Regions from separate parts of the Kitasatospora sp. NPDC058048 genome, predicted to be linked through region 2. Evidence: riboswitches for the same ligand, from Rfam matches in the RefSeq annotation. Region 2 holds a riboswitch; the other holds the start of a gene.
What was found. A riboswitch is a leader RNA that binds a small molecule or an ion and turns the genes downstream of it on or off. The one in region 2 is predicted to bind cobalamin.
Positions count from the first base shown of each region.

Region 1 (14,428 bases), on a different contig from region 2:
GATCTCGAAGAAGTGTGCTGAGTACCCTGGTGAGGTAACGCGTACACCGACGGAAGCGGAAGACATGGCGGAGCAGGCCGAGCAGCACGAGCACGAGCACGACGTGGAGGGGACGGCGCCCGAGACGCCCGTGAAGGTGATCGGTGAGGAGCCCGACCTCAGCAGGGGCACCGCGCGTCCGATCACCGTCGTCGGCAACCCGGTGCTGCACCGCGAGGTCAAGGACGTCACCGTCTTCGACGGCGAGCTGTCCGCACTGATCGACGACATGTTCCAGTCGATGTACGCCGCCGAGGGTGTCGGCCTCGCCGCCAACCAGATCGGCGTCGACCTCAAGGTCTTCGTCTACGACTGCCCGGACGACGAGGGCGTGCGCCACATCGGCCACGTGATCAACCCGGTGCTGGAGGAGTACCCGGCCGACCGCCGCCGCGTCCTGGACGACGGCAACGAGGGCTGCCTCTCGGTCCCCACCGCCTACGCGGAGCTGGCCCGCCCGGACTACGCCGCGGTCACCGGCGTCGACAAGGACGGCGAGCCGATCCGCGTCGAGGGCACCGGCTTCTTCTCCCGCTGCCTCCAGCACGAGACCGACCACCTGTACGGCACCCTCTACATCGACAAGCTGTCGAAGCGGGACCGCAAGGACGCCCTGCAGCAGATGGCCGAGGGCACCCCGAAGTACGCCACGGTGTCGAACGCCTGACGGTTCGGTACGTGCGAGGGCCGGGACACCGCTGGTGTCCCGGCCCTCGGCGTGAGGTCAGCCGTGCCGCAGCCGGCCGGTGGACTCGCGGGCGACCAGCTCCGGGCTGAACAGGTAGTCCCTGACCTGGCCGCCGTGTCCCTCCAGCTGGCGCCACAGGGCCTCGGCGACGGCCGCGGCCATCTCCTGGATCGGCTGGCGCACGGTGGTCAGCGGCGGGTTGCTGTGGGCGGCCAGGTAGCAGTCGTCGTAGCCGACCACGGAGAGGTCGCCGGGCACCGGGCGGCCGGCCTCGCGGGCGGCCTGGGCGACGCCGGCGATCGAGTAGGAGGACTCGGCGTACCAGTCGGCGGGGGCCTCCTCGCCGAGCAGTTCGCGCATCGCGCGCCGGTAGCCTTCCAGGCGGTTGATCGAGGGCCGCAGGTAGCCCTGGCCGCCGGCCAGTCCGATCCGCCGGTGGCCGAGTTCGCGCAGGTGCGCGACGGCGATCCGGGCGCCGAGCGCCTCGTCGGTGGCGACGGTGGGTACGGCCAGGCCCTCGACCCGGCCGCTGACCAGCACCATCGGGATGCCGCGTTCGTGCAGCAGCCGGTAGAAGCCGTGGTCGGCGTGCGGGTTGGCGTGCCGGCCGGAGACCAGGGCCAGCCCGGAGACGCCCTTGCGCAGCAGGACGTCGATGTAGCCCAGCTCGGCGGTGCCCTGGCGGGTGGAGGTGCCGACCACGGCGGTCAGGCCGTGCTTGGCGAGCTGCACCTCGATCGCGGAGGCGAGCAGGGGGAAGACCGGGTTGTCGAGCTCGGGGACGACGATGCCGATGAGCGCGCCCTGGTGCGGGTCGTAGCCCTGGTCGGGCTGCCAGCCGAGCTCGCGCATGGCCTCGGCGACCTTGAGCCTGGTGTCGTCGGAGACACCCGGCCGGTCGGCGCCTTCCTCGTGAGCCAGGGGCTCTCGATGGCCACCACCGCCCGGCCCACCCTCGTCCACGACCGGGCGGCCGACACCCTTACCGACACCCGCGACGGCACCGTCTACCACCCGGAGGACGGCCGGTACACCGCCGCCGACGGCTCCGGGCGGACCCTGCCCACCGGCTGGCACCGCACCGTCGGCTTCGCCAACTTCACCTCCGTGCTCACCAGCCCCGCCATCCGCGGCCCCTTCCTCGGCGTCCTCGCCTGGACCTTCGGCTGCGCGGGCAGCGGGTCTACCGCTCGCTGATGCTGCTGCCGTACGCGATGCCCGCGTTCATCGGCATCCTGATCTGGCAGAGCATGTACAACCGGGACTTCGGGCTGCTCAACCAGCTGCTGCACACCCGGATCGACTGGCTGGGCGAGGCCTGGAGCGCCCGGTTCGCGGTGGTGCTCACCAGCCTCTGGCTCGGCTTCCCCAACATGCTGCTGATCTGCACCGGCGTGCTGCAGGCGATGCCCGCCGAGCTCAACGAGGCCGCCCGGATCGACGGCGCCGGGCCGTGGCGGGCGTTCCGGGCGGTCACCTTCCCGCTGCTGCTGGTCGCCGCCGCACCGGTGCTGATCTCGTCCTTCGCCTTCAACTTCAACGGTGCTGGCCGCGTACGCCTTCTCGCGGTTCCGCTTCCGGGGGCGGCGGTTCGGGCTGATGGCGGTCTTCCTGGTGCAGATGTTCCCGCAGTTCCTCGCGGTGATCTCGCTCTACCTGATGTTCGCGAAGATCGGCGACGTGCTGCCGGCGATCGGCCTGGACACCCCGTGGGGCCTGGTGCTGGTCTACCTCGGCGGCGCGATGGGGGTGAACACCTGGCTGATGAAGGGCTACCTGGACACCATCCCGCGCGAGATCGACGAGGCCGCCAAGGTGGACGGCGCCGGGCACGCCCAGATCTTCTTCCGGCTGATCCTGCCGCTCGCCGCGCCGATGCTGGTGGTGATCTCCGTCCTGTCGCTGACCGCCGCGCTCAACGACGTGATCCTCGCGAACATCTTCCTGACCTCGAACGACTCCAAGACGGTCGCGGTCGGCCTCTACGGGATCATCTCCGGCCAACAGGACCAGAACTACGGCCTGTTCGCCGCCGGGGCGCTGGTGACCTCGCTGCCGGTGATCGTGGTCTACCAGTTCCTCCAGCGCTACCTGGCCCAGGGGCTGACCGCGGGATCGGTCAAGGGCTGAGCACGGGTGGCCGGTCTGCCGCCCCGGACGCCGACGACGTCCGGGGCGGGGTGGTGGTCCCGTACAGGGGGTCCCGTGCGGGCGGCGGATCAGGATTCGCCGTGCTGGCCGCGGGAGAAGATGGTCGGGCTGCCGGGGAGCTCCGGATTCGCGCCGAGGTGGTCGGCCAGGTCGCGCACCCCCTCGACCAGTGAGACCGACGGCCGGTATCCCAGGCCCTGGAGCTTGGAGATGTCGCCGACCAGCCGGTAGGTGTCGTCCTCGATCTCCGGGATCACGCTGACCTCGGGAGTCTTGCCGGTGGCCTCCCCGATCGTGTCGACGAGCCGGCGCATCGACACCTCCGTGCCGGAGCCGATGTTGAACACCTCGCCCAGGTCGGCCCGGTCGGCGATCGTCAGCAACCCCTGGACCAGGTCGGTGACATGGACGAAGTCGCGGGTCTTCCGGTCGATGTCGCCCACGATCTGGATGGGTCGGTGGTTGAGGTGCCAGCGCAGGAAGCGGCCGACCTCGACCATCGCCTCGTGCGGGTTCTCCCCCGGTCCGTAGACGCAGAAGGGGCGGCCGACCACCACCGGGAGGCCGCAGGCGCGGTGGAGTGCCAGGCAGGTGATCTCGCCGCTGAGTTTGGACGCGCCGTACGGCACGAAGGGGCGGGTCGGGTGGTCCTCGTCCATGGGGAATTTCCGGGGCGTTCCGTAGACGGACGCGGACGAGACGTAGACGACCCGGCGGACGGGCGCCTTGAGGAGGGCCTCGGCGAAGATCAGCGTGCCGAGTGCGTTGATCTCGAAGTCGAGGCGCGGTTGCGTCACCGACAACGTGCCGTTCGCGTTCGCGGCGACGTGGAAGACCAGGTCGGCGTCGTCCACGGCCTCGGCGACGGCGTCGACCTCGCGGATGTCCAGCAGGTGCAGGGTGGTCCCGGACGGCGCCGAGATGCTCGTGGCCGTCCGGGCGTTGTCGATGATCGACACCTCTTTCCCCAGGAAGAGAAGAGCGCTGGTCAGGTGTCTTCCGACGAAACCCAATCCGCCCGACACCAATACCTTGTCGTATTCTTCGAGCATATAATCGATATATCAGGCCTAGAACATATGGGCGATCCGGGAATTCGAAATCGCGTCCGTCCGGGTGAATATCGGGCGAGCAGGGTTTGTCCCGGGACGGAGTTCAGGCCCGGTGGGCGGCCGCCGGCCCGGTGTCGAAGGCGCGGAAGAGCGAGAGGTCGGGAGTACGGCCGCGGATCGTGGTCCAGGCCTCGTGGAAGTCGCGCCGGATCCGGGACGGGAGCCAGGGGGCGGGCCTCAGCTCCGGAGGGAGGAGCGGGTCGCGCTCCAGGGCGTGGGTGAAGGCCTCGGCCAGCCGCAGTGCGACCGCGACGAGTTCGACGGACCCGCGGTCGGGGCCGAGAGATTCCGCGGCGAGCGCGTCGGCGAGGGGCCGGTAGGCCTCGACCGTCTCGGCCGAGGGCCACAGGTGCTCCGCGGTGGAGGCGGGATCGGTGAAGCCGGGACCGGTCAGGCGGGTGGCCTCCGCCGTGATCAGGTAGGCGCCGACCGTCGCCGCCGAGGCCTCGTCGGTGAGTTCGTCGAGGAGGTCGTGCGGGCTCGCATAGGCGCCGGGCGCGAGCGGCACGGCACCGAGCCGGGTCAGCGCGGCACGCAGGGCGTCGCGCTCCGACCGGTGCCGCTCGGGGACGGAGAAGGTGTAGAGGCGCCAGAGCCCGTCCCAAGGGGCGAGGCCGGCGTCCTGCGCGTAGGCCAGCGCGACGAACCGGACGTCCATGTCCGAGCGGAGCCTGCCCGCGTCGGTCAGCACGAGCCGGCCCTTGCGGCCCCGCCCCTCCTGCCGCAGGACGCCCGCCGCCTCCAGCCGCCGTACGGCCAGCCGCACCGGCTGGTCCGACAGGCCGACCGCCGCGGCGACGTCGTAGACGTAGTCGAGGGGGGCGGTGCCCTGCGGGTCGAAGCAGGCCTCGACGACCGTGCGCGGCGCGGGTCGGTACGGCGCGGCGTTGTCTGCTGACACGGGAGACCTCGGTTCTCGATCACGGGGCCCGGGGCGGGGCCGTCCGGTCAATCTGCCACATGGGGCACCCGGGGGATCAGGCGCCTTCCCAGGGGTAGCCGTGGCGGCGGAAGGCCGAGGCGATGGCCGTCTTCCCACCCTCGACGTCGTCGTCGAAGAGGACGCGACCGACCGGTGACTCGATCCGCACCTTGCCGCCGTGGCGGAAGACGCCGCCGACCTGGTCCCGGGCGATCACCCGGCTGTCGTCGCCCTCGACGACGGTGATGCTCTCGTCCGAGATGCGCAGCGTGGCGGCGTGGTAGGTGACGAACATCCCGACCACGAGCCCGACGGCGGCGAGCGCCACCGGTCGGCCGATCACCATGGCCGGGGAGGTGAACGAGCCCAGGAACCGCACGGTGTCCGCGTAGGGGATCGGGTGCCGGGCGGCGAACTGGAGGAGCCACGGGACGGCGAAGCCGAGGCCGGCGCCGACCGCGCCGCAGAAGGCCCAGATGACCACCTTGGTGTCGAGGGGCATCCGGAGCTCGGTCACGGCGGACTCGGCGCCGGTTTCTTTCGTCATAGGTACGACCGTAGCAGATTTGATAGTTTTAGGGTGTGGTCGGAGGCTCTCCGGAGTGGGAGCCGGCTCCGGTGTCACGTTTCCGGCGGCTCCCCGGTCTCCCTGTCGAGTGCGGCCGCCGCAGTCAGCGCCGCTGCCGACCGAGAGGGGACACGACCATGGAGACCCTGACCGTCCGACGCGTCATCGCCGCACCGATCGAGGACGTCTTCGACTGGTGTGCCACCACCACCACCACCAACTACACCCGTTCCCCGCTCATCCTCCGGGCCCGCCTGGCCCGGCCGGGCGCCGGTGCGCCGTACGGCGTGGGGGCGGTACGGGTGCACACCTGGGCGATCGGCTGGTTCCGCGAGCGGGTCACCACCTACGACCGGCCGCACGGCTTCGACTACACGGTCGAGCGCAGCCTGCCGCCGTCCCGGCACGAACTCGGCCGGATGACCTTCACCGAGGTCGCCGGCGGGACGGAGGTCGCGTGGACGACCACCTTCCAGGTCCGCCTGCCCTTCGGCGCGGCCCTCACCCGGGCCCTGGCCAAGCCCCTCATCGCCCACACCTTCGGCCGCATCCTCGCCGCCGCCGACGCCGACGCCGACCTCACCGGCGGGCGGCGGGCGGCGGGCCGGGTGACGGTGGGCGCCGCGCGCGGTCGCGGCGGGGGGCGAACTCCCGCGACGAGCCCGGGCCGTCCCCGCCCGGCGTGAACGCCGGGCGGGGACGGGGGAGTTCAGGACTGGTGGGTGGTGATGGTGATCAGGTGGGAGGTCCAGTCGGTCATCTCGCCGACGTAGAGGGTGACGCTCCAGCTGTCGTTGCGGGAGAGGCAGGTGGCGATGCCCTGGCCGCCGCCCGGCCCGATGCAGATCCGGATGAAGTCCCGGTGGGCCTCCCGGATGGGGAGCTTGCGGACGCGCTCCCAGAGGACGGGGAGGGCGTGGTCGAGGCTGGGGAAGTCGGTGGGGGGCATGACGCCGGCGATCCCGGCTCGGACGGCGCTCACGCGGCGTCCGCCTCGGGAGAGACGTGGCACCAGACGAACTTCCCGACTCCGCCCTTGCGCGGGCAGCAGCCCCACTGGGTGGCCAGCTGCTGGACGAGCCGCAGGCCTCGGCCGGTCTCGGCGGAGGTGGAGGCGGGCTGGAGGGAGGGCTTCTCGCTGTCGGCGTCGTGCACCTCGATGCGGAGGATGTTGTCCGGGAGCAGCTGGAAGCGGACGAAGATCAGCCGGTCACGCGGGGCGCGGCAGTGCCGGACGGCGTTGGTGACCAGCTCGCTGACCAGCAACTCCCCGGTGAAGACGAGGAGTTCGCCGGAGGGGTGGGGGAGGAGGAAGTCGTGGAGCTCCCAGCGGGCGGTGCGGGGGGCCTTGCGGTGCCGGGGCAGCCAGCACGTCCGCTCGGCGGGGATGGGGGAGGGGGAGAGGTCTTCAGGCATGGCGGGGCCACCTCTGGAGTGTGCAGGTGAGAGCGACTGAAGAAGGCATGGGGATGCCCGGGTGACTAGCCCGCCATGATCACAATGCGTCGACCTGCGAGCTACGGTAAGTAGCATGCTCCTGGGAACTTCCAAAGTGCAAGTCCCCACTTTGGAAGTGATCAAAGATTGTTGTCGATGCCTGACAGGGGCAGACTGACAGCTCACAGAAGTGGGGAGGTCGCGGCGGTGCCCGTGAACAAGAACCCGACGGTTCGGCAGCGGCGGCTGGCTCGAACACTCAAAGAGCTGCGAACCGGGGCTGATCTGACGATTGCCCAGTCGGCTCGGCAACTCGCGTGCGCCGAGAGCAAGATCAGTCGTATCGAGGCCGCTCAGTCTGGCATCCGGTTGGTGGATCTCCGGCTGCTGCTTGATCTGTACGGGGTGGCGGACCCAGCGGCTCGAAGTCGGTTGGAGGCGCTGTCGCGCGAAGGCCGTCTGCGAGGATGGTGGGATCGGTACTCGGACACGCTGTCGCCGCTCTATGCCGACTTCATCGCACTGGAATCCGATGCGTCGGACATGTACAGCATCCAGACGTTCCTGGTGCCGGGGCTGCTGCAGACAGAGGACTACACACGTGCGGTGGTCCGCGCGCAGATAGAGGACGCTGGTGCGGAGCAGGTCGAGCGCCTCACGAAAGTCCGCCAGGAGCGGCGCGCAGTGCTGATGAGGGAAGCGCCGCTTCGCATGTGGGTCGTTCTGTCGGAATCCGTGCTGAAGCACCGGATCGGTGGCCGCGCGGTCATGCAGGAGCAGCTCGACTTCCTGGTTGCCAGCGCCGAACAGCCGAACATCAACATCCAGGTCCTGCCGGAGGAATCGGATGTCCATGCGGCGCTCTTCGGCCCCGTCGCCATCTTGAGCTTCCCTGAAGCGACCGAAACGGACGTGGTGTACGTCGACAGCCTGCTCAGCACGCTCTACATCGAGGAGCCGGAGGAAGTGTTCAAGTACACCAACCTGTTCCGCCGTGCCCTGGCGGAGTCGCTGCCGCGTACCGAATCGGTCGCACTCATCGAGCGTGCAAAGGACAAGATCTAGAAATGGTGAGTACGTTCCCGCCGGTTGCTACTGTTGCCGGCCTTGAATGGCGTAAGTCGTCGTACTCGGGTGCGCAGAGCGACTGCGTCGAAGTGGCTGTGGGCCTGCCCGGCGCGGTACCGGTTCGTGACTCCAAGGATCCGGGCGGGCCGGCGCTGCTCTTCCCGGCCGATGCCTGGTCGTCTTTCCTCTCCGGGGTCAAGTGCGGGGAGTTTCCGACCGGCTGAACCTACAGAGGTGCCCCGCACGGCTGTGGCCGTGCGGGGCACCTCTGTCGTATCTGTGGCTTAGAAGTCGTCGTCGAAGGCGACGGTGCCCTCGACGGCGACCTGGTACGCCGACACCCGGCGCTCGAAGAAGTTGGTCAGCTCCTGGACGTTCTGGAGCTCCATGAAGCCGAACGGGTTCGTGGACCCGTACCGGATCGGCAGGCCGAGGCGCGCGAGGCGCTGGTCCGCCACGGCCTCCAGGTACTCGCGCATCGAGGCGGTGTTCATGCCGGGCAGGCCGTCACCGCACAGGTCCTGGGCGAACTGGAGCTCGGCCTCGACGGCCTCCTCCAGCATCTCCGTGACCTGCTTGGCCATCTCGTCGTCGAAGAGGTCGGGCTCCTCCTCGCGGACGGTGTCCACCACCGACATCGCGAAGTCCATGTGCATGGACTCGTCGCGGAACACCCAGTTCGTGCCCGTGGCCAGGCCGTGCAGCAGGCCCCGGCTCCGGAACCAGTACACGTAGGCGAACGCGCCGTAGAAGAACAGCCCCTCGACGCACGCCGCGAAGCAGATCAGGTTGAGCAGGAACGCCCGCCTGTCCTCCTTGGTCTGCAGCGAGTCGATGTGGTCGACCGCGTTCATGTACTTGAAGCAGAACTGCGCCTTCTGGCGGATGGAGGGGATGTTCTCCACCGCGGCGAAGGCCGCGTTGCGGTCCTCCGGGTCGGGCAGGTAGGTGTCGAGCAGCGTCAGGTAGAACTGGACGTGCACGGCCTCTTCGAACAGCTGCCGCGAGAGGTACAGCCGCGCCTCGGGCGAGTTGATGTGCTTGTAGAGGCTCAGCACCACGTTGTTGGAGACGATCGAGTCGCCCGTCGCGAAGAACGCGACCAGCCGGCCGATCAGGTGGCGCTCGCCCTCGCTGAGCTTCGCCAGGTCGGCGACGTCGGAGTGCAGGTCCACCTCCTCGACGGTCCAGGTGTTCTTGATCGCGTCCCGGTACCGGTCGTAGAACGACGGGTAGCGCATCGGGCGCAGGGTCAGCTCGAAGCCGGGGTCGAGCAGCATCTTGCGGTCTTCGGACTGGGACATTACTGGCAGGCCTCGCAGGACTCGGGGTTCTCCAGGGAGCAGGCGAGGGCGGCTTCCTGCTCCGGGGTGAGGGTCGGGGTGTTCACGGGCACGGGCGCCGGCGCGGCGGCACGGGCGGCACCGGACGCGGCCTGGGCGATGCGGGTGGCCGGGCGCGAACGCAGGTAGTAGGTGGTCTTCAGACCGACCTTCCACGCGTAGGCGTACATCGAGCTGAGCTTGCCGATGGTCGGCGCCGCCATGAACAGGTTCAGGGACTGGCTCTGGTCCAGGTACGGCATGCGGGCCGCGGCCAGGTCGATCAGCGCGCGCTGCGGCAGCTCCCAGGCCGTCCGGTACAGCGAACGCACCTCGGCGGGCAGCCAGTTCAGCTCCTGGACGGAACCGTTGGCGTCGCGCAGGGCGTCGCGGGTCTGCTGGTCCCAGACGCCGAGCTCCTTGAGCTCGCGCACCAGGTACGGGTTGACCTGGAGGAACTCGCCGGACAGCGTCTCGCGCTTGAACAGGTTGGACACCTGCGGCTCGATGCACTCGTACACGCCGGCGATGGACGCGATGGTCGCGGTCGGCGCGATGGCCAGCAGCAGCGAGTTGCGCAGGCCGGTCTCGGCGATCCGGGCGCGCAGCGCCGTCCAGCGGTCGGCCCACTGCGGGGCGGCCGTCGGGAAGTGGTCGATGTGCAGCTCGCCGCGGGCGGCGCGGGTCTCGCCGTACGCCTCGTGGCGGCCGAGCTGCTCGGCCAGGTCGGCGGAGCGCTCGTACGCGGTGAGCATGATGCGCTCGGCGATCAGCGTGGACAGGCGGGCGGCCTCGGCGGAGTCGAAGTCGATCCGCAGCTTGAAGAAGACGTCCTGGAGGCCCATCACGCCGAGGCCGACCGGCCGCCAGCGGGAGTTGGAGGTGCCGGCCTCGGTGGTCGGGTAGAAGTTGATGTCCACCACGCGGTCGAGGAACGTCACGGCCGTGCGGACGGTGGCGTCGAGGCGCTCCCAGTCCATGGCGCCGATCAGGTCGTCGGCCGTGGCACCGGGGGCCACGTGGGCGCCCAGGTTGACCGAGCCCAGGTTGCAGACGGCGGTCTCGGAGTCGTCCGTGACCTCCAGGATCTCGGTGCACAGGTTGGAGGAGTGCACCGTGCGGCCCGGCAGCGCGGTCTGGTTGGCGGCGCGGTTGGAGGCGTCCTTGAAGGTCATCCAGCCGTTGCCGGTCTGCGCCAGGGTGCGCATCATGCGGGCGTACAGGGTCTGCGCCGGGATGGTGCGGACGGCCTTGCCGGCCAGCTCGGCCTTGCGGTAGGCCTCGTCGAACTCCTCGCCCCACAGGTCGACCAGCTCGGGCACGTCGGCCGGGGAGAACAGCGACCAGTCCTGGTTGGCGTTGACCCGGCGCATGAACTCGTCCGGGATCCAGTGCGCCAGGTTGAGGTTGTGGGTGCGGCGGGCCTCTTCGCCGGTGTTGTCGCGGAGCTCCAGGAACTCCTCGATGTCGGCGTGCCAGGTCTCCAGGTAGACGCAGGCCGCGCCCTTGCGGCGGCCGCCCTGGTTGACGGCGGCGACCGAGGAGTCGAGGGTGCGCAGGAACGGCACGATGCCGTTGGACTTGCCGTTGGTGCCGCGGATCAGGCTGCCGCGCGAGCGGATGCGCGAGTACGACAGGCCGATGCCGCCGGCGTGCTTGGACAGGCGGGCGATCTGCGCGTAGCGATTGTAGATCGAGTCCAGGTTGTCCAGCGGCGAGTCGAGCAGGTAGCAGCTCGACATCTGCGGGTGGCGGGTGCCGGAGTTGAAGAGCGTCGGCGAGGAGGTCAGGTACTCCAGGCGGCTCATCAGGCCGTACAGCTCGGCCACCTCGCGCACGGACTGCTCGCTGTCGCCGACCGCCAGGCCACAGGCGACGCGGAGCAGGAAGTGCTGCGGGGTCTCGATCACCTTGCGGGTGATCGGGTGGCGCAGCAGGTAGCGGGACTGCACCGTGCGCAGGCCGAAGTACTCGAAGCGGTCGTCGCCCTTGGTGTCGACGAGCGCGTCCAGGGCGGCCGCGTGCTTGGTGACGAAGGCGGCGGTGGTGTCGCCGATCAGGCCCTCGGCGTGGCCGACGGCGATCGAGGCGGAGAAGGACACCGAGCCCTGGCTGTTCGCCTCGTCGACGATCTCCAGGGCGAGCAGGCGGGCGGCGAGCTTCGAGTACTGGGGGTCCTCGGCGATCATCGACGCGGCGGCGTCCACGGCCAGCCCGCGCAGCTCGGCGAAGTCCGAGCCGGCGTGGCGGCCGCGCAGCGCGGCGGCGGCGACATGGCCGGGGTCGACCTCGGTGAGGTCGGTGCTGCGGTCGGTGAGCAGCCGCAGCAGCGCGCCCCCGGGGTCGGAGACCGTCGGGTCGGTGAAGGCGGTACCGGAGCCCTGGGCGGGCAGGGTGGCTGAGGCAGCGGTGGTCAAGGCGCTCTCTCCTGGCGGCGATCGGCGGCGGTGATCGGGGGGCCACCGGGCCGATCTGGGCAGGGGAGCACGGCGCGAACGCAAAAAAGCGTCGCGCGAGGTGACTCCCCGGCCCGCCCGCGAGGCCCGGAGGGGTACTGCTGGTGCCGGCGCGGCCTCTGCGGGAGGGCCGTGGCGCACGCCGTCGGCAGGTACTCGGACTCGCGGGGCGCGGCTGCTGGAGCCGCCCGCTCACCGCTGCGGGGCAGTCCCGGATTCGCACCGGGTTCCCCTGCATCGACAGCAGAAGCGAGCATACATGTAGTGCCGCCGGACTGCGGCGGCACCATATGTTGTGCCTGTCGTGTCGCGGATGTGCGTGGGCCGGGCGGCCGGTCAGTGCTTCAGATAGACCTTGTACGTACTCGAATCGCCGGTCGGCGAGGTGAACTGGGCGACCAGCCGGTAGTGTCCGGCGGTGCTCAGGGCCTCGCTCAGGGCCCGGTCGGTGGCCCTCGGCGCGGTGCTGTCGAGGACGACCATGGTGAACCAGCCGTCCCGGATCGCGGCCACGCTGCCGTCGTCGCCGTGGTGCTCGACCCCGGCCCCGTCGCGGTAGTCCGTGCCGGCGCGCGCGGAGATCCACTGCTCGGGCCTGGAGACGCCGCCGAGGTAGTACTCGGCGAGTCCGTCGACCTCGGTGAGGTAGCGGCCCTGGGGCTCCGTGTGGACCCGCAGGACGGCCAGCAGGCGGCCGGAGTCGGGCCCGTTCTGGTAGCGCAGGGCGGACTGCTCCAGACCGAGGGCGAGCAGGGCGACCCAGACCAGGATGCCGAGCTGGGGGTGGCGGAAGTGGGCACCGACCAGCCGGGTCAGGCCGACCCCGGCGAGCGGGGCGGCGAGCAGCATGCCGTAGCCGAGGTGGCGGAACAGCGCGCCGGAGGTGCCGGTCCACAGGTGGGCGGCGGGGACCAGCAGGGCGGTGGCGGTCAGGACGGCCCCGAGCAGGGCGCGCCGGCCCCGGGTGGTGGGGAGGGCGTCCTTCTCCGGCGCGTCGTGCTCGGGCATCTGTTCGCGGCGTGCGTAGGCGATGGTGCCGGCCACCGCGAGGACGGTGAACAGGCCGGCCCACTGGAGCGTGCCGAGCAGGATCGAGCCGGCCGAGCCGGGGGCGTTGCCGCGCGAGGGCGACCACCCGGCGACCTTGCCCAGGGTGCCGTACGGGAGCAGCAGGACGAGGGCGCCGAGGGCCGCCAGCAGCGCGCGCAGGGCGGCCGGGCCCACCCGGTGGTACGGCCGGGCGCAGGCGAAGGCGAGGGCGACCAGGGCGGGGACGGCGAAGGCCGCGGAGTAGGCCGTGGCGCAGGCCAGCGCCGTGGGCGGGGCGGCGAGCAGGGCCAGGGCCGGATGGCGGCCGGCGGTGAACACCGTGGTCCAGGCCGCGAGGGCGACCAGCAGGAGGGCGAGGGACTCGGGCGCGGCGTAGAAGCCGACCACCACGGTGGACTGGAGGACGGCGTACCCGGCGATGGCGCAGATGGCGACCCGCTCGTTGAACAGCCGCCGGGTCAGCGAGTACAGCAGCACCGTGGTGAGCAGCGCGAAGCCGAGGCTGAGCAGCCGGGTGCCCCAGATGCCGTTGGCGTCGGCGGCGGCGCCGGCCAGCGGCGGGTAGAGCCAGGGCGAGCCGTGCACCCGGTCGACCAGGTCGGTGGTGACCGGGGTGCCGTGCAGCAGGTGGGACAGCTGCTGACGGCCGGCGACCATGGCGGCGGCCTCGTCGGGGTGCGCGGCGGCCAGCAGGCGCAGCGAGAGGGCGGCCTGGACGGTCAGGACGGCGCCCAGCAGGCCGCGGGCGATCCAGCGGCGGCGGGGGCTGGTGCCCGGGTCCCAGCCGATCGCGGGGACCTGCGGGATGGTGTACGGGGCCAGCTCGACGCCGTCGGGGTTGTCGACCGCCACGGCGGTGCCGGGCCGGGCGGGGCTGCCCGCCGCCGCGGCCCCGGGCCCGTCGGGGTCGGGGTCCGGCTCGGCGGCCGGGTCGTGGGCGGAGCGGCCGTGCGGGACGGGGGAGAACTCGGACTCAGTGCTCATCAGGGTTCCGGATGTCGAAGCCGTAACGGGGGTCGGACACGCGCTGCTTGAACGCGGCGAGGGTGTCCGGCACGGCCTCGACCCGCCAGTCCGCCCGCTTGACGATGTTGAACCAGACGAAGCCGACGATGTCGTCGTGCGCCTCCAGTCCGGAGAACAGCTGGTCGATGTCGGCGCGTTGGCGCTTGCCCTGCTCGGAGGCGGTCTCGCTGATGAAGAAGGGCTTCTGGGAGAAGCCGCGGATCTCGGCCATGGTCGGGCCGTAGAGCGTCTCGAAGGTCTTGGGCCCGGTCTTGGTGAAGTAGCCGGTCATGCCGGCCCAGTCGACGTAGGTGTCGCCGGGGTAGTACGGCTCCAGGCGGGTGTTGGGCGCGGGGTCGGTGATGTTGGGGCTCCAGACCCAGATCACGTTGGTGGCGCCGGCCTGGTCGAAGAGGTCGTGGACGTGGCGCCAGGCGGCCACGAAGTCCTCGGGGGTGGCGGCCTGACGGCCCCACGGGTACCAGTCGCCGTTCATCTCGTGGGCGATGCTGATGGCGATCGGCAGGTTGAACCTGGCGACGGCCTTGGCGACGCCGCGCACGTAGTCGTCGGTGTCGCCCGCCGCGATCGAGGCGAGCGAGCGGTCGTG
Region 1 is NZ_JBHVRT010000054.1:4,481-18,908, forward strand. It holds gene ACFVVA_RS37445 (hypothetical protein) at 1-21, shown strand, start outside; gene def (peptide deformylase) at 65-706, shown strand; gene ACFVVA_RS37455 (LacI family DNA-binding transcriptional regulator) at 764-1,579, opposite strand; gene ACFVVA_RS37460 (hypothetical protein) at 1,658-1,924, shown strand; partial or broken gene ACFVVA_RS37465 (carbohydrate ABC transporter permease) at 1,942-2,214, shown strand; gene ACFVVA_RS37470 (sugar ABC transporter permease) at 2,270-2,857, shown strand; gene ACFVVA_RS37475 (NAD-dependent epimerase/dehydratase family protein) at 2,947-3,930, opposite strand; gene ACFVVA_RS37480 (transcriptional regulator) at 4,034-4,891, opposite strand; gene ACFVVA_RS37485 (hypothetical protein) at 4,968-5,459, opposite strand; gene ACFVVA_RS37490 (SRPBCC family protein) at 5,618-6,166, shown strand; gene ACFVVA_RS37495 (hypothetical protein) at 6,190-6,462, opposite strand; gene ACFVVA_RS37500 (ATP-binding protein) at 6,459-6,896, opposite strand; gene ACFVVA_RS37505 (helix-turn-helix domain-containing protein) at 7,125-7,982, shown strand; gene ACFVVA_RS37510 (DUF397 domain-containing protein) at 7,985-8,209, shown strand; gene ACFVVA_RS37515 (ribonucleotide-diphosphate reductase subunit beta) at 8,270-9,289, opposite strand; gene ACFVVA_RS37520 (ribonucleoside-diphosphate reductase subunit alpha) at 9,289-11,700, opposite strand; cobalamin riboswitch at 11,893-12,027, opposite strand; gene ACFVVA_RS37525 (glycosyltransferase family 39 protein) at 12,100-13,797, opposite strand; gene ACFVVA_RS37530 (glycoside hydrolase family 26 protein) at 13,787-14,428, opposite strand, start outside.
Region 1: another riboswitch for cobalamin. It lies ahead of ACFVVA_RS37520 (ribonucleoside-diphosphate reductase subunit alpha); the one in region 2 lies ahead of ACFVVA_RS17185 (CoA-acylating methylmalonate-semialdehyde dehydrogenase).

Region 2 (8,344 bases):
CTGGCCGGCACCGGCCCGGGGACGGGACAGTTGCTGGTGAGCGCCCAGCACTGCCCGGAGGCGGTGGAGGCCACGTCGAACAACGCCTGGTGGCTGAGCCCGAGGCTCTCGCCGAGCACGAAGGCCTCGCTGACCGCGATCATCGAGATGCCGAGGATCATGTTGTTGCAGATCTTCGCCGCCTGGCCGGCACCGGCCGCGCCGCAGTGCACCACCTTGCGCCCCATGACCGCCAACACGGGCTTGACCGCGGCGAATTCGGCCTTTTCGGCGCCGACCATGAAGGTCAGGCTCGCAGCCGTCGCGCCGACCACCCCACCGGAGACCGGTGCGTCCACCGCGCGCTGCCCGGCACGTACGGCCAGGTCGTGCGCCTCCCTGGCGTCGGCGACGTCGATCGTGGAGCAGTCCACGAAGAGGGTGCCCGGACGGGCTGACGGCAGCAGCTCCGCGTAGGCGGCCAGGACGTGGCGGCCGGCCGGCAGCATGCTGATGACGACGTCGGCCTGTCGGGCCGCCGCGGCGGCGGAGGCCGCCGGGCGGACGCCGGCCGTCTCCGCTTGCCGCAGCGCCTCCGGCGCGAGGTCGTAGCCGGTCACCTGATGTCCGGCCTCGACAAGGTTGGCGGCCATCGGGCCGCCCATGTTGCCCAGTCCGATGAATCCGATGGTGAGGGTCACCAGCGCTCCAGGGGGGTTGTGGTGGCAAGGCCGAGTTCGCGCTCGCCGAGCGGGGCGAAGTAGCGGGCCACGGTGGCGGGTTCGACGGCGCTCAGCGTCTCCGGACGCCATCGTGGCGAACGGTCCTTGTCGATCACCTGGGCCCGGATGCCCTCGGCGAGGTCCGGCGTGGCGAGCGCCGCACAGGAGGTGCGGTACTCCTGGTCGAGGACGGCCTCCAGCGGGCCGAGTGCCCGGGCCCGGCGCAGCGCGGCGAGCGTCGCCTTCACGGCGGTCGGGGAGTTGGCGGCGATCCGGTCGACGGCCTTCTTCGCCTCGGGTTCGCCGCTCTCCCGCAGCCGGTCCAGGATCTCCTCCACGGTTCCGGCCGCGTAGCAGCTGTCGATCCACCCGCGTCGGTCGGCCAGCGCACCGGTCGGCGCGGGCTCGACGTTCCGTTCGAGGGCGTCGTGGACGGGCAGTTCGGCCAGGTCGTCCAGCAGGGCGGGCAGTCGTTCAGCGGGGACGAAGTGGTCGGCGAGCCCGCACAGCAGGGCGTCGGCGGCACCGACGGAACCCGCGGTGAGGGCGAGGTGGGTACCGAGCTCCCCGGGGGCGAGGGCGAGCAGGTAGGTGCCGCCGACGTCGGGGACGAAGCCGATGCCGGCCTCCGGGAGGGCGACGCGCGTGGTCTCGGTGACGATCCGGACGCTGCCGTGGGCGGAGACGCCGACCCCGCCGCCCATCACGATGCCGCCCATGAGCGCGACGTAGGGCTTGGGGTAGCGGGCGATCCGGGCGTTGAGGCGGTACTCGTCTCGCCAGAACTCCTCGACGGCGCCCGGATCGCCGCCGGTGGCAGCCCGGTGGATGGCGACGATGTCGCCGCCCGCGCAGAAGGCCCGCTCGCCGGCGCCCGTGACGACGACGGTGTCGACCCGGTCGTCGCCCTCCCAGGTGTCCAGGGCTTCGGAGATCGTCCGCACCATGCCGTGGGTGAGGGCGTTCAGGGCAGCGGGGCGGTTGAGGACGATCAGTCCGGCCCGTCCCTCGCGCTGGAGGATGACCTCGTCGAGGTCGGTCCCGGCCATCACGCGGCTCCGGTCAGGCCGCGGGCGACGATGACGCGCATGATCTCGTTGGTCCCTTCCAGGATCTGGTGCACCCGCAGGTCGCGGACGATCTTCTCGATGCCGTACTCGGCCAGGTAGCCGTAGCCGCCGTGCAGTTGGAGGGCCTGGTTGGCCACCTCGAAGCCGGTGTCGGTGGCGTAGCGCTTGGCCATGGCGCACAACTGCGGCGCCCGGGGGTCGCCCCGGTCCAGCGCCGCGGCGGCTCTCCACAGCAGCGCCCGGGCGGCCTCCAACTCCGTGGCCATGTCGGCGAGTCGGAACTGCAGGGCCTGGGCGTGCAGCAGCCTGGCGCCGAACGCCTCGCGATCCGCCAGGTGGCGGGTGGCCCGCTCCAGCGCGTGTTGTGCGCCGCCGAGGGAGCAGGCGGCGATGCCGAGCCGGCCGCCGTTCAGCCCGTTCATCGCGATCCGGAAGCCCTCGCCCTCCGCGCCGAGGAGGCGGTCGGCGGGCAACCGGACCCCGTCCAGCAGTACCTGGCGGGTCGGCTGGGCGTTCCAGCCCATCTTCTTCTCGTCGGGCCCGAAGGCGACCCCCGGGTCGTCGCGCTCGACGACGAACGCGGAGATCCCGTCCGGCCCGGGGGCACCGGTCCGGGCCAGCACCACGTACACCTGCGAGGCTCCCGCACCGGAGATGAACTGCTTGACGCCGTCCAGCACCCAGTGGTCGCCGTCGCGCACGGCCCGAGTGGCGATCGCGGCCGCGTCGGAGCCGGCACCGGGCTCGGTCAGGCAGTAGCTGCCCAGGTGCTCGGCCGTGCAGAGCGCGGACAGCCAGCGAGCGCGCTGCGCCTGCGTGCCGTAGCGGTCGAGCATCCAGGCGACCATGTTATGGATGGACAGGTAGGCGGCGATGGACGGGCAGCCGGTGGCGAGTGCCTCGAAGGCCACCACGCCGTCCAGCCGGGAGAGTTCGGAGCCGCCCGCGCCCTCCCGGACGTACACGCCGGCCAGACCCAGGTCGGCTGCCTTGCGCAGCACGTCCACCGGGAAGTGCTTGGCCTGGTCCCACTCCACGGCGTGCGGCGCGAGGTACTCCTCGGCGAAGGCCCGGGTGGTCCGGGCGATGGCGCGCTGGTCCTCGGTGAGGTCGTGCATCGCGCTCATCCCATCGTCGGCATGGTGAAGCTCGCGCCCTCCTTGACCCCGGAGGGCCAGCGCGAGGTGACGGTGCGGGTGCGGGTGTAGAAGCGGATCGCGTCCGGCCCGTGCTGGTTGAGGTCCCCGAAGCCGGAGCGCTTCCAGCCGCCGAAGGTGTGGTACGCGATCGGCACCGGGATCGGCACGTTGACCCCGACCATGCCGGTGTTCACCCGGCGGGCGAAGTCCCGGGCGGTGTCGCCGTCCCGGGTGTAGATGGCCACGCCGTTGCCGAACTCGTGCTCACTGGGCAGCCGCAGCGCCTCCTCGTAGTCGGCGGCACGCACCACGGTCAGCACCGGGCCGAAGATCTCCTCCCGGTAGATCCGCATGCCGGGCGTGACCCGGTCGAAGAGGGTGGCGCCCAGGAAGTAGCCGTCCTCGTTCCCCTCCAGGCGGAAGTCCCTTCCGTCCACGACGAGTTCGGCGCCCTCCTCGACCCCGAAGTCCAGGTAGCCGCGGACCCGGTCCAGCGCGTCACGGCCCACCAGCGGGCCGAAGTCGGCCGCCGGGTCGTCCGAGCGCCCGACCTTGAGCGCGCCGATCCGCTCGACCAGCTTCGCCACCAGGGCGTCCGCGGTCTCCTCCCCCACCGGGACGGCCACCGAGATCGCCATGCACCGCTCGCCGGCCGATCCGTACCCGGCGCCGACCAGCGCGTCGGCCGCCTGGTCGAGGTCGGCGTCCGGCATCACGATCATGTGGTTCTTGGCGCCGCCGAAGCACTGCGCCCGCTTCCCGTGCGCGGCGGCGGTGGCGTACACGTACTGGGCGACCGGTGTGGAGCCGACGAAGCCGAGGGCCTGCACCCGCGGGTCCTCCAGCAGGGTGTCCACGGCCTCCTTGCCGCCGTTGACCACGTTGAGCACGCCCGGCGGCAGCCCGGCCTCCAGGAACAGCTCGGCCAGCCGCAGCGGCACCGAGGGATCGCGCTCCGAGGGCTTGAGCACAAAGGCGTTTCCGCAGGCCAGCGCGGGCGCTGCCTTCCAGAGCGGGATCATCGCCGGGAAGTTGAACGGCGTGATGCCCGCGACCACGCCGAGCGGCTGGCGCATCGAGTAGACGTCGATGCCGGTGCCCGCGTTGTCGCTGAACTCGCCCTTCAGCAGGTGCGGGATCCCGGCGGCGAACTCCACGACCTCCAGCCCGCGTTGGAGGTCGTTATGGGCGTCGGCCACGGTCTTGCCGTGCTCGGCGGAGAGCAGCCGGGCCAGCTCCTCCTTCTCCTGCTCGACCAGCTGCAGGAAGCGCAACAGGACGCGGGCCCGCCGCTGCGGGTTCCAGGCGGCCCACGCGGGCTGGGCCTGCGCGGCGTCGGCGATCACCGCCTCGACCTCGGCGCGGCTCGCCAGGGGCACCCGGGCCTGCACCCGGCCGGTGTTGGGGTCGTACACGTCGCCGAAGCGACCGGAGGTGCCGACGGTGGGCTTTCCGGCGATGAAGTGGGTCAGTTCTCGGACCATCGGTTCCTTCTCTCGACAGGGGTGGGGAGAGGAGGAATGGAGGCCGCCGCCGACGGGCGGGCGCACGGTGATGCGGCCCCGCAGCGTCACGGTGGCGGTGGCATGACGTACCGTCAGAGCAGGTGGGCTCCGACAGCCGTCGGCACAGGACAGCCAGGAGCAGCGGAACGGGAGCAGCCCGGAGTCATGCGTGTCGTCTCCATCCTCGTGGAAAACACGGATCACCCGCGGCCGGTATCCTGACTCCCGGATCACCGCACGCCCTCAGGCCTTCCCGGCTGGCTGCCAGTGGCTGTCATCTGCGAGGACGGACTCCCCGGTCACAGTGGCGGGACCGTGCCGGACTCACACCGGCTTCCCTGACACCGCGGACCTGTCATCGACCATATAGTTGGACGTCCTAGTAAGTCCAGGGATTCGTGCTCGCGTCGCACCACCGTGATCTCGCCACGCCGAGCTCTCCCCGGCCTCGTTCCGGGGCCTGGCACCCAGGACCCGAAGCAGACCGGCCTGCAAACGGGGCCTGGGCGAGTGCCATCCCGATCTACTGCAACAGCTCGTCCGAGCCGGCAGCCCGCAACACCCGATGCTCGCTGCTGAAGCAGACGTGCGACGAGGGGGATGCCGGCACTTCCCCGGGCCGGATCATCGGCACCAGCACGGTCGCGACGCTCGCCGGACTCCAGGACCGGGATCCTGTCCTGAAGTCCGGTGGCAGGCGCGGCTTCGGGAGCACCCCGCGGCCCCGACGGGGGTGGCCCGGGGCAGCTGGGTTCAGACCCGGGCGGGGTGGGTGAGGGTGTGCCAGGCGGCGTAGCCGCCGAGGAGGTCGGAGATCTCGGTGTGGCCGTGGTGGCGCAGCAGGCTGGCGGCGATGGAGGAGCGGTGGCCGCTGGCGCAGTGGACGACGAGGGGGCGGTCGGTGGGGATCTCGTCGAGGCGGCCGGGGAGTTCGGTCAGGGGGATGTGCAGGGATTCTTCGATGGAGCCCGTTTCGCGCTCGCCGCAGGTGCGCACGTCCAGGACGGTGGGGGGCTGCTCGTCGGCGAGCGCGGTGCGGAGCCGGTCAGCGGTGAGGCGGCCGGCGGGGGTGACCTCGTCGGCGAGGGCGGGCAGGGCGTTGCCGGGGTTGCGCAGGTAGCCGGCGATGTGGTCGAAGCCGATGCGGGCGAGGCGGGTGATGACCTCGCCCTCGCGGTCCTGCGGGGCGATGATCGCGATGCTGCTGTCGGGGGTGAGGACGGTGCCGGCCTGTTCGGCGAAGCGGCCGTCGACGGGGACGTTGATGGCGCCGCGGATGTGTCCCGCGCCGAACTCCTGGGGGCTGCGGGCGTCGAGGACGACGGCGCCTGCGTAACGGGCCTCCTTGAAGCCTTCGGGGCACAGGGGGCGGGCTGCGTTCGTGGGATCCAGCAGCGGGCGGTCCTGCCGGTTGAGGGCGGCGTCGTGGCCGAAGTAGGCGGGGGCGGTGGACTGGCCGGCGGTGACGATGCGGACGAAGGTGTCCTGGTCCATGGGCCGGCAGGCGTAGTTGGTCAGTCGCTGCGCCCCGATGGTGGACTGGCGGTCGGCGGAGAGGTTCTTGCCGCAAGCCGAGCCGGCACCGTGGGCGGGGAAGACGAGGGTCTCGTCGGGCAGGCCCATCAGCTTGCGGTGGACGCTGTCGTAGAGCATCGCGCCGAGTTCCTCGGCGGTGACGCCGGCCGAGGCGAGCAGGTCGGGACGGCCGACATCACCGATGAACAGGGCGTCGCCGGTGAGCACACCGTACGGGACGGTGTCGTCGGGCTGCTCGAAGACCAGGATGCTGATCGACTCGGGCGTGTGGCCGGGGGTTTCGAGGACCTGGACGGTGACGTCGCCGAGTTCGATCCGCTCTCCGTCGGTGAGCTTGCGGATGGGGTACTCGGTCTCGGCGCGGTGACCGTACCCGATCCAGGCGCCGGTGCGGGCGGCGAGTTCGAGGTGGCCGGCCAGGAAGTCGGCGTGGAAGTGGGTGTTGATGACGCCGACGACGGTCAGGCCACGCGCCATGGCGTCGGCGAGGTACTCGTCGACGTCCCGGCGGGGGTCGACGATCACGGCCTGGCCGGTGCGTTCGTCGGCGATCAGGTAGGAGGCCTGGGAGAGGCAGTCGAGGTAGTACTGGCTGAAGATCACGGGGTTGTCTCCTCCGGGTCGGGCCTTGGCCTTCTCCTGGTTGGCGAAGCCGGATTCCTGGGCGCCACAGCGCCATCGTGATACCCCCCTCGGTATATTTCCGAGCATACGGCTTCGGGAGCCGATACGGGCGGGGGTATGTCCGAACGATTTCGATAATACCCCCGGGGGTACTATGGTGAAGCCATCGAGGGGGTCGGCCACCGCCGCCGAGCCGATACGGGCGGGGCCGAGGACGCACCGGCCACGCCGCCGTACCGGGCCGTCGGGCCCGTACGGACGCCCGCGCCGCCCCCGACCCACCGGACCACTGCGATCCGGTCTGCACCACTGGAGACACCGCATGCCTTTGCTGCCGCACGCCCACGGGGCCGCTCCCCACGAAGACCGCGCCCGCGGACACCGCACCCCCGGGCGGACCACCCCCACCGAGGCCCACGAACTCGCCCGCACCGGCGCCGCCGTGCTGCTCGACGTCCGGGAGGCCGCCGAGTTCACCGCCGGGCACGCCCCCGGCGCGCTGCACCAGCCGCTGATCGGCCTGGTCGCCGGTGTCCCGCTGCCGCCCGCGGCGGCCGGCCGGACCGTACTGGCGATCTGCCGCTCCGGCCACCGCTCCCAGCGCGCCGCGGAGCTGCTCGCCGAGCGCGGCGTCGAGGTGCTGAACGTGGCCGGCGGCATGAACGCCTGGGCCCTGTCCGGGCTCCCGGTCACCACGCCCGACGGAAGCGCCGGGCACGTGATATGACCACGCTGCTCCTGGCACTCGCCGCCGGCGCGGTGGTCGGCCTCGCCCTGGGCGGGCTGGGCGGCGGCGGCAGCATGCTCGCCGTCCCCGCCCTGGTCTACCTGCTGGGTTTCAGCCCGGCACTGGCCACGACCGCCAGCCTGGTGATCGTCGCCGCGACCTCGCTGACCGGCCTGATCGCCCACGCCCGGGCGGGCCGGGTCCGCTGGCGCACCGGCGCCCTGTTCGCCGCCGCCGGACTGCCCCTCGCCGCGGCCACCGGGGCGCTGTCCGCCCACCTGCCGGGCGCGCTGCTGACCGGCGCCTTCGCGGTACTGGCGGCGCTCGCGGCCTTCCGGATGCTGAGGCCGCCCAAGGCCGGAGCGGCGGAACGTTCCGCCGCAGGACTCGGCCGCTCCACGGCCGCCGGCGCCGGGCTCGGCGCCGTCACCGGACTGCTCGGCGTCGGCGGCGGCTTCCTCGCCGTACCGGCCCTGGTCTCGGTGCTCGCCTTCACCATGGCCGAGGCGGTCGGCACCAGCCTGCTGGTCATCACCGCCAACTCGCTCGCCGCCCTGCTGCCCCGCCTGGGCGCGACCGGCGCGATCGACTGGGCCGTGGCCGCGCCCTTCACCGGGGCCGCGATCCTCGGCGCCTGGGACGGCAAGCGGCTGGCCGACAAGCTCAGCGGGAGCACCCTTCGGAAGGCCTTCGCCGTCGCCCTGCTCGCCGTCGCCGCGCTGATGCTGATCACCACGCTGGCCTGATTCACCACGCCGGGCCGATCAGCACACCGGGCCGACCACCGCAGCGGGCCGGCCACCGCGCCGCCGCGGCGGGCCGACGCCCAACCCCCCGATCCCCCATCCCCCAGCCACACCCCCTTCCCGAGAGGACCCCGCATCCCCATGACCACGCCGCTGACCGTCGAGCAGTTCCAGCCCCGCCTCGGGCAGCTCACCCTCATCGACGTCCGCTCCCCCGGCGAGTACGCCGCGGGCCACATCCCCGGCGCCCTGAACGTCCCGCTCGACCAGCTGGACCGCGCCCTGCCCACGCTGCG
Region 2 is NZ_JBHVRT010000014.1:136,662-145,005, reverse strand. It holds gene mmsB (3-hydroxyisobutyrate dehydrogenase) at 1-680, opposite strand, end outside; gene ACFVVA_RS17195 (enoyl-CoA hydratase/isomerase family protein) at 677-1,750, opposite strand; gene ACFVVA_RS17190 (acyl-CoA dehydrogenase family protein) at 1,750-2,898, opposite strand; gene ACFVVA_RS17185 (CoA-acylating methylmalonate-semialdehyde dehydrogenase) at 2,895-4,394, opposite strand; cobalamin riboswitch at 4,606-4,797, opposite strand; gene ACFVVA_RS17180 (rhodanese-like domain-containing protein) at 5,169-6,554, opposite strand; gene ACFVVA_RS17175 (rhodanese-like domain-containing protein) at 6,898-7,302, shown strand; gene ACFVVA_RS17170 (sulfite exporter TauE/SafE family protein) at 7,299-8,048, shown strand; gene ACFVVA_RS17165 (rhodanese-like domain-containing protein) at 8,190-8,344, shown strand, end outside.